2 regions of the Paenibacillus sp. FSL L8-0663 genome follow, and region 1 is predicted to be linked to the other one. Evidence: riboswitches for the same ligand, from Rfam matches in the RefSeq annotation. Region 1 holds a riboswitch; the other holds the start of a gene.

Region 1 (4,726 bases):
AAGCTTGAAAATAGAAAAAAGTATCCAATTCGATACTTTTTCCCCTTTTATTTTTAAACCCAGTCTTTCTTACGGAAAATACAGAACATACTGACGCCTAATGCCACCATAATACCAATGACGACAAAATAGCCATAACGTGTATGAAGCTCAGGCATATTATCGAAGTTCATCCCATATATTCCGGTAATGACCGTCAATGGCATAAATACGGTCGTAATTGCTGTAAACACACGCATAATTTCATTGGCACGGTTGGCGATACTGGATTGATAAGCTTCTCGAAGGTTACCCATCAAGTCGCGGTAAGTTTCGAAAGTCTCCGAAATTTTCACAGCATTTTCATAAATGTCGCTAAAATATTTTTGCAATTGATCGTCGATGAGCCGCAAATCCCGCTTGTTCAGGGTATTGATGACTTCTTTTTGCGGGCCCAACACTTTTTTCAGCCACAGAATCTCACTGCGTAAGCCGATGATTTCGTTCAAATGCGACTTTTTCGTATGCATTAGAATATCTTCTTCCAGCTTTTCAATGCGGACCTCAATCCGGTCACCAACCAGAAAATAGTTGTCAACAATTAAGTCGACCAACAGATACATAAAACGGTCAGGCTGGCTGACTTCTTGCTCCCACAGCATAGGCTTGAGGGTACGAAGCTCATTGATTTTCTGCTTGGTCACCGTAATGATAAAATGGCGGCCGAGAAAAATGTTCAAAGCTCGCAAAAATATTTCTTCATCATCAAAACGAATGCTATTTACAACGATAAAATAATGGCTTTCATAAATTTCAATCTTCGGACGCTGTTCTTCTTCACTCAAACAGTCTTCTACTGCAAGATCATGCATGGAAAATAAAGGCTGGAGCACTGCCAAATCATCGACATCGGCATCAATCCAATAAAAACCTTCTGCCGGTGCAGTAAGCGCCATTTCAATTTCTTCGACAGGGGTAAAAACCCCGTTGTTGACCAAACGGATTTTCATATACGTCACTCCTTATGCTCCGCCGTAACGGAAATACGTTTACCTTAAGCATAAGGAATGGACTCAGTTAGCCAGTTAGCCGGTGCGGGTAAGCGTGCACTCTCATCAAAAGCCGGAGGCTTTTGGAGCATGCAGAGCCTGGCGTCCCGTCTTTCGGCAAGCTGAAGTCATTCCTATGCTGTTGTTCAGGGATCGCCGCCTATTCGGACTCGGGTCGCCTTCCATTCCGGATTCACCTCTCAAATGTTCTTTTTTTAGATTGCCACAGTATCGCAGGAAACACTCAAGTCTGCACTACTGCTCCATATTTTTGCCTAATAGCACTTGTATAGTATAACGCTCGGCCTACGGCCTTTCAAGCGCAAAATCATGGGCAAAATCAACAGTAGTGGCAAGAGCTTCAGCGATAGGAGGGATATGATTTAACCTATGGAAAAGGTAGACAAAATGTGAATGCAGGTTACAAATTTGCAAGTCCCATCTTGACGAAGCCCAGCCGATGCATTAAAGTGAACAACAAGAACTTTGTGAACCCAAAATGAATATAGCGAAATCTTATCAAGAGCAGGTGGAGGGACTAGCCCGATGATACCCGGCAACCGGCGATTTTAATCGCACGGTGCTAATTCTTGCAGGACGCGCGCTTTGTACAAAGCGCGTTGCCCTGACAGATGAGAGAGGCGCATATGGATACAAATATGACCTTTCTCTAACCAGAGAAAGGTCTTTTTATTATATGCCCGGCATCTCAACAAGACGATTTTCGCAAAACTTACCGAACAAGGAGTGAGTTTACATGCCGATTAAAATCCCAGACACATTACCTGCTAAGGAAGTGCTGGAGGGCGAAAATATTTTCGTAATGGATGAAAGCTTGGCTTATCATCAGGATATTCGTCCGTTGCGTATCGCCATTTTGAATTTAATGCCTACAAAGGAAACGACGGAAACCCAACTGTTGCGCCTGGTCGGCAATACGCCGTTGCAAGTGGATGTCACGCTGGTGCACATGAAGTCTCATGTATCCAAAAATACATCGCAAGAATATTTGAACATGTTCTATAAAACGTTCGACGAGATCAAGAACAGTCGTTTTGACGGCATGGTCATTACAGGAGCCCCGGTTGAACAGCTTGAGTTTGAGGATGTGAACTACTGGGAGGAAATCCGGCAAATCTTTGAATGGACGAAAACGAATGTAACTTCGACCATGCATATCTGTTGGGCCTCACAGGCAGGCTTATACCATCATTTCGATGTCCCTAAATATGGGCTCGACTACAAATGCTTCGGTGTATTTCCACACACCGTGATTAAACCTAAAGTAAAATTGTTACGCGGCTTTGATGAACTGTTTTATGCTCCTCATTCCAGGCATACGGAGGTTCGTCGGGAAGATATTGATCATATCGCCGAATTAGAAGTTTTATCCGAATCCGAAGAAGCTGGAGTGTACCTCGTAGCCACGCTTGACGGTAAACAAATTTTTGTAACTGGGCATTCTGAATATGACCCGCTTTCACTGAAATGGGAATACGACCGCGATGTAGCCAAAGGAATGGATATTGAAGTCCCCAAAAATTATTTTCCTAATGATGATCCTGAGCGCACCCCCCCCTCAATTTGGCGGGCGCACGCCAATTTATTATTCTCGAATTGGCTGAACTATTATGTATACCAAGAAACACCTTATGATATCGGGCCCCAGATTTAAAAAAGGAGCATGTAGTTTACCTTTGTAGAGTATCACCTTGCAGTAGCGCAGCAGTATAGTCTTTGACATCCATTTTTGCAGGATTGGTTATAGCACCCACTATGGAAGTTAACAGGAGGATTCATATGAGTGAGAAACAGTGGAAAATCGAAAGTAGATTGGCACAAATCGGTTCAGTAGAAGAGCCAGTAACCGGGGCTGTTAATTACCCGATTTACCAATCTACGGCGTTCCGCCATCCCCGTCTGGGTCAAAGCACAGGATTTGATTACATTCGGACGATCAATCCCACGCGAAAGGTACTGGAAGAGGCTTCTGCTGCACTTGAATCGGGTGATGCAGGCTTTGCATGCAGCTCAGGTATGGCGGCGCTGCAAACGGTATTTGCATTGTTTGGACAGGGAGATCATCTCATAGTATCGCTGGATCTGTATGGCGGGACGTATCGTTTGCTGGAGCGTATTTTGTCTAAATTTGGTGTGACAGCCAGTTATGTGGATACGAACGATCTTGAAGCGCTCGAACAGTCATGTCGACCGAATACCAAAGCTGTATTCATAGAAACGCCTACAAATCCGTTAATGATGATTACTGATATTCGAGCGGTGGCTAAATGGGCATCACAACATCAGTTGCTTACCATTGTAGATAATACGCTGCTAACGCCATATTTCCAGCGGCCATTGGAACTGGGCGCGGATATTGTGGTACATAGCGCAACCAAATATTTGGGCGGACACAACGATGTGCTGGCAGGGTTGATCGTAACCAAAGGCAAAGAGCTATCAGCTGAAATTGCATTCCTGCACAATTCCATAGGGGCAGTGCTTTCCCCAAGCGATTGCTACCAGTTAATGAAGGGCATGAAGACGTTAGCGCTGCGTATGGACCGGCACGAGCATAATGCAACAGTGCTGTCTAACTATTTACTGACGCATCCGGCTGTGGCGGAAGTATTTTATCCAGCTCTAGAAGGCCATCCAGGTCGTGAGATTCAAAATAAACAATCCAGCGGAAATACGGGTATCTTTTCCTTTAAAGTAAAGGATGCTCGTTATGTGGAACCTTTGCTTCGTCACATTAAGCTCATTGCGTTTGCGGAAAGTCTCGGCGGTGTGGAATCGTTAATGACCTATCCCGCTGTGCAGACACATGCGGACATACCAGCAGAAATTCGGGATGCAGTCGGGGTAGATGACAGGCTGTTGCGTTTCTCCGTAGGCATTGAGCATACAGACGACCTAATTGAAGATTTACGTTCGGCGTTGGAAGCGGCACGTCAAGAAGTAGAAGGAGGAGAGCTGCAATGATAGAGGATGCGAGGAGGATCGGGCAGGATCTGAACAAAGAGCGGAAGTTCGCTACCAAGCTGCTGCATTTTGGCTCTGAAATTGACAGCGTTACGGGGGCATCGAGCGTCCCGATCTATCAAGCTTCTACCTTCCACCATCACGATATTTTTAATCCTCCACAGCATGACTATAGCCGTTCAGGTAATCCGACACGACAAGCTTTGGAGGATTATATCGCTTTATTAGAAGGCGGGGCGTGCGGTTTTGCCTTTGCATCAGGTATGGCGGCCATCTCTACTACATTTATGCTCTTGTCTGCTGGAGATCATGTCATTGTTTCCGAGGACGTATATGGAGGAACATATCGACTGCTGACCTCCATTTTGAAACGGATGAATATCGAAACGACCTTCGTCGACATGACGGACCTCAACCTTGTGAAAGAGGCGTTGCAGGAGAATACAAGGGCTGTATATATGGAAACTCCGTCCAATCCGACACTCAAAATTACCAATGTGGCAGGAATAACTTCTTGGGCACAGGACAACGGGCTTTTAACGTTATTGGATAATACTTTTATGACACCTTATTATCAACGTCCGATTGAGCAGGGAGTTGATATTGTATTGCACAGTGCGACCAAGTTTCTGGGCGGACACAGCGATGTGCTGGCAGGACTTGCGGTAGCACGTACCGAATCGTTGGGAAGACAAATCAAGCAGCTCCAAAAT
Region 2 (4,726 bases), 2.9 Mb from region 1:
GCCCCCATTGCTTGTGCGGCTTCAATGACACCCTTGTCCACTTCACGCAGAGACGTTTCGACAAGACGTGCGAAGAATGGGGCAGCCCCGATAACCAATGGTGGGATGGTTCCCAACACCCCGGTCGAGGTACCTACCAGCGATCGTGTAAAAGGAATAAGTGCAACGATCAAAATGATAAATGGCACGGAACGTAAAATGTTAACGATGAATGATAATACAATGTATATCACCTTCATCAGAGTCAACGAGGAGCGGCTCGCCAGAAACAATAATATGCCGAGCGGCAAACCAATAATGAGGGTGAACAATGCGGATGCACCGAGCATCTGAAGGGTTTCCATAGTAGAATTCCCTAGCTCTTCCCAACTCACTTGTGAAAAATCAAGTTCGCTCATTGTCCGATCACCTCCACATCAAGTCCTTGCCCAGACACTTCGCGCAGCGTATGCTCTATATCCTCATGATTTCCTTCAAAACGAACGATTAGCTGACCATAGGGTACATTTTTAATCGTAGATATGGTTCCCTGCAAGATCGCAAAATCAACCCCAGTGCTTCGAGCCGTACGCGACAGAATCGCATCATATGTTTTGCTGCCCAAAAAGGAGATACGCACCACCTGTGCCGACTCGCCCTCACCTGCTGCCGCAATCGCTGCTTGCAACTCCTCGGGATGTTCTGACTCCCGCTGGATAAAGTCCTTGGTTACCTGGTGCTGCGGCTTCAAAAATACCTCAGCCACCGGACCTTGCTCCACGATGTCACCCTGATGAATGACGCCAACTTTATCACAAATGCTTTGAATGACATGCATTTCATGTGTAATGAGCACGATGGTCAAATTAAAGCGCTGATTAATATCCAGCAGCAATTTCAGGATAGACCCCGTCGTCTGTGGATCAAGCGCAGAAGTCGCTTCGTCACACAGCAATACATGAGGATCACTAGCCAACGCCCGCGCAATTCCTACCCGCTGTTTCTGTCCACCTGAGAGCTGTGACGGATACTTTCCACTGTGTTCTTCGAGACCCACCAATTCCAACAGTTCACGAACCTTCTGGTCCAACTTCTGCTTGGGCGTGTTTACCAGCCGCAACGGAAATGCAATATTGTCATATACCGTCGCCGAAGACAACAAATTAAAATGCTGAAAAATCATTCCGATTTTTCGGCGCTGCATTTGTAACTGGGATTGACTCACAGTAGTGAGGTTTACCCCGTCTACCCATACTTCACCTGAAGTAGGGCGTTCCAATAAATTAATACAGCGGATCAATGTACTTTTCCCTGCCCCGGAGTGACCAATCACTCCGAATATTTCTCCACGCTGTATAGAAAGATTCAACCCAGACAGCGCATTAACGCGTCGGTTGCCTTTGCCATAATGCTTGGTTAACTGCTTAAGCTCTATCAACGTGCTGCGACCCCCTTCACTTCTTCCTTACCCTTTTTACCAGTTGTCATCTCTCAGGATTGTATAAAATCGCTATTTATTTATACAAAAAAGAGCCCCTTTCACAGAATGAAAAGGGCCCCACCTTGCGATCCTTTTCTCATCTGCCAAAATCGCTATAACTCTAGCGGTTTTGTAGGAATTAGCACCATCATGTTCCCTCCCAGTGTATTACACCGGGAAAGAACGGGTTGCCGGGCTTCATCGGGCCAGTCCCTCCACCTCTCTGGATAAGAAAAATATGTTAAACTCCAGCTTTAGCTGTCCGTTAAGTTTATATAAAAAAACATAATTCAAGCATTTTTCTGAAACTAGGTTTCAGTATAGATAGTTTACATTGCTTTGTCAAAGGATATTTTCTATCATATTTTTGGGCGTACTGCCCGGTTCTCCCATTGTTTCGCAGTATAAGTAAAGGCGATTGACAACGACCGACACACCATTTCCAAGCCCTGCTGCAAATCTTCCAAATGGTGATCGAGGTCCTCCAATTGGATTTTTCCATACAAAGCTCGGTGTCGTTGCCAGAGATCATCCTGCATTTCCGTATTCATATAGTGTATCTCCGTATTCCGCCGCTTACGCAGCCGATTGATGGCATCGTTGTATGTATCCTTGATATCATTTAAATTATCGGTCAATACAGGATGCATTTTGAGATACTTGAGTTGCCGCAACACGGTAAAATACGAATAATGCGCCTTATACTGCCCTGTTTTTAAATCATACAGATCATTCAGCCAGTTGCCCAGCTTATCCAAAATGGAAAATACCCTCACAAACCCATCCTTATAAAAGAAAACATACAATGCATAGTCGGATTTTTCATCCTCACTCATATCTTCAGCATATCCGGCTTTCACTTTCATACGGAAAAAGGCGGCAGCATGATGGCTCTGCTCCAGTTCATCCAAGGATGACATTAGACCGCGTGTCAAAATATCCGCCTTCCGAAAATCGTGGGTCGGATCTCCACCAGCCTGAATTTGCCGCTCCAGCAGGTTCAACATATCTGACATGCTATTCATGGCATCTAGCAGGATGCCCTTGTTCACACGTGGCGGCTCACCCAGTAGCTTGCGTATCATGCTTACGCCTCCTTATAAATGTAAAATCCGGCTGTAGGTTAATTAGGGCGTCAAGCGAAATAACTTGTCCATCGTTGATCTACAAGCTTAACAATATCCTCACGCGGTAACACCTCATCCGGATACCCCGGCTTCATACGCGCATCCACTACAATCGGCAGCTTATAGTTCAGGTGATGCAAACGCACTTCGCTGTCCGCGTACATATCCGTAGCCGGGTTAAAGCGAGTGAATACCGTCCACAGGAACGAGGCTTGAGAACGAACGACTTCTTTGGCATCGTCCACAATGAAAACGAGCGGCCACTCTTGCTCACCCGCAGCTAATCGCTCCAAAACACGTGCCGCCAGCTCAGGCTCTTGCTCAAAAGACGCACCCGATACGACGAGGCAACCTCCGCAATAGGGTTCAATTTCACGAATCCCCGGCAGATCGCCTCCCTCATAGGCACGAGGCAATTCACGTACAGGCTCACCTATTCCCATCAGGATCGCCTTACTGCCATGATTCAGCTTGCGGCCTGTGTAATCGAGTGTATCGTGTGACGTGTGATTGAAAATAAATAAATCCCTTGCTGGATTAAATCGCTCCAGAATGGTTTCCAGCAGCAGGTTAAAGTCAGATAAATCAATGACTCGATCTGTCAGCATCAGGAACTTGGTCAATGACAATTGACCTTGACCCAAAATGGTAAAACCGGATACAAGCGCTTCACGGGAGTAGCTTTCACGTACGACTGCCGCTGCCAGCGCATGTACGCCCGTTTCCGCATACGCCCACAGGGACTTGACGGAAGGCATCACAAGCGGATAGGCAGGCGACAGCAGACGTTGCAAAAACTCACCGAGGTAGTAGTCTTCTTGCCGAGGCTTACCTACAATGGTTGCCGGATAAATGGCATCCTTGCGGTGATGCATATGTTTGACATGAAATACAGGGAAATCATGCTGTAATGAATAATATCCAAAATGATCGCCAAACGGGCCTTCCGGACGGCGTTCATGAGGTGGCACATAACCGCTGATTGCAAATTCTGCTTCTGCTGGAATCCGATGACCCCCAAGCGGGTCCTCTGTCATGGGCAGCTTGCCTCCCATAATAAGCGAAGCCAGCAACAGCTCAGGCAAGTTTTCCGGTGCTGGAGCAATGGCAGACGCAATCAGAGCAGGCGGGCCACCGATGATAATCGTCGTAGGCAACGGCTCATTACGTAGCTCCGCTTCATGATAATGGAAACCGCCGCCTTTATGAATTTGCCAGTGAATGCCCGTCGTCTGATCATCATAAATCTGAATGCGGTACATCCCCAGATTATGATCCTTGGGCTGACCTGGCTTCTCGGTATACACGAGTGGAAGGGTAATAAACGGTCCTCCATCCTCATGCCAACTGGTCACTTTAGGCAGTGGTGCCAGCGGAGCCTCTGTACGGCGAACTCCCAATACAGGAGCCTCGCTATGAGATACTGTTTTTAGGCCTACTTTTAGCATGTCCTTAATCAGGCCACGTTCATTCCACAATGCTTTGGGTGTAGGTGGAAACAATGTTTTGGTTGCTCCTACAATCGCATCCATCAGTTGCTCTGGGCGCGGGCCAAAAGCCATGTCCACACGGCGATTCGTGCCAAACAGATTACTGGCTACAGGAAACGGAGTTCCTTTTACATTCGTGAACAGCAGTGCCGGCCCTTCTTCCTCAATGACTCTTCGATGAATCTCAGCCAGCTCCAAGTAAGGATCGACAGGTGCCTCTATAATTTTAAGATGATTTTCTTTACGCAGTGCTTCAATAAATTGGCGCAAATTCTGGTAGATCAACTGGACGATTCCTCCTAAGCAAATCAAGCCCTCGAGAAACTCGTGGGCCTGGTTTGTTTCTTATATGCTATTATACGTGTTTAAACGCCACTTGGGCAAAAATCCGCTTCACTATGATCTATGAAATGCTTAGGTACGTTGTGCTTGGGTCGGAACAAGCTTGCGATCCGGTGACAATTGCCATACACGATAGCTCAGATAAGCCAAGATGGAGAACAACGATGCAATCACCAGCATATGCCCCAGCACGATAAACATGTAGATTTCAGGTCTGTTGACGTACAGCAAGATAATTCCAATCACCACTTGAAGCAGGATTAACAAGACCGATACAACACCCAATATACGGATGTCCCGGTGATTCG

Evidence for each region. Region 1 has a riboswitch for S-adenosylmethionine ahead of metA (homoserine O-acetyltransferase MetA). Riboswitches for the same ligand answer to the same signal wherever they lie in the genome.
Region 2: it holds a riboswitch for S-adenosylmethionine, as region 1 does, so the genes downstream of both, MKY75_RS20095 (methionine ABC transporter ATP-binding protein) here and metA (homoserine O-acetyltransferase MetA) in region 1, are expected to answer to the same signal.

The regions. Positions count from the first base shown of each region.
Region 1 is NZ_JBBOYM010000001.1:1,607,628-1,612,353, forward strand. It holds gene corA (magnesium/cobalt transporter CorA) at 54-989, opposite strand; SAM riboswitch class I at 1,542-1,667, shown strand; gene metA (homoserine O-acetyltransferase MetA) at 1,786-2,703, shown strand; gene MKY75_RS07295 (PLP-dependent transferase) at 2,829-4,013, shown strand; gene MKY75_RS07300 (aminotransferase class I/II-fold pyridoxal phosphate-dependent enzyme) at 4,010-4,726, shown strand, end outside.
Region 2 is NZ_JBBOYM010000001.1:4,551,059-4,555,784, forward strand. It holds gene MKY75_RS20090 (methionine ABC transporter permease) at 1-398, opposite strand, end outside; gene MKY75_RS20095 (methionine ABC transporter ATP-binding protein) at 395-1,417, opposite strand; SAM riboswitch class I at 1,554-1,693, opposite strand; gene MKY75_RS20100 (Cthe_2314 family HEPN domain-containing protein) at 1,819-2,544, opposite strand; gene MKY75_RS20105 (UbiD family decarboxylase) at 2,595-4,361, opposite strand; gene MKY75_RS20110 (COX15/CtaA family protein) at 4,491-4,726, opposite strand, start outside.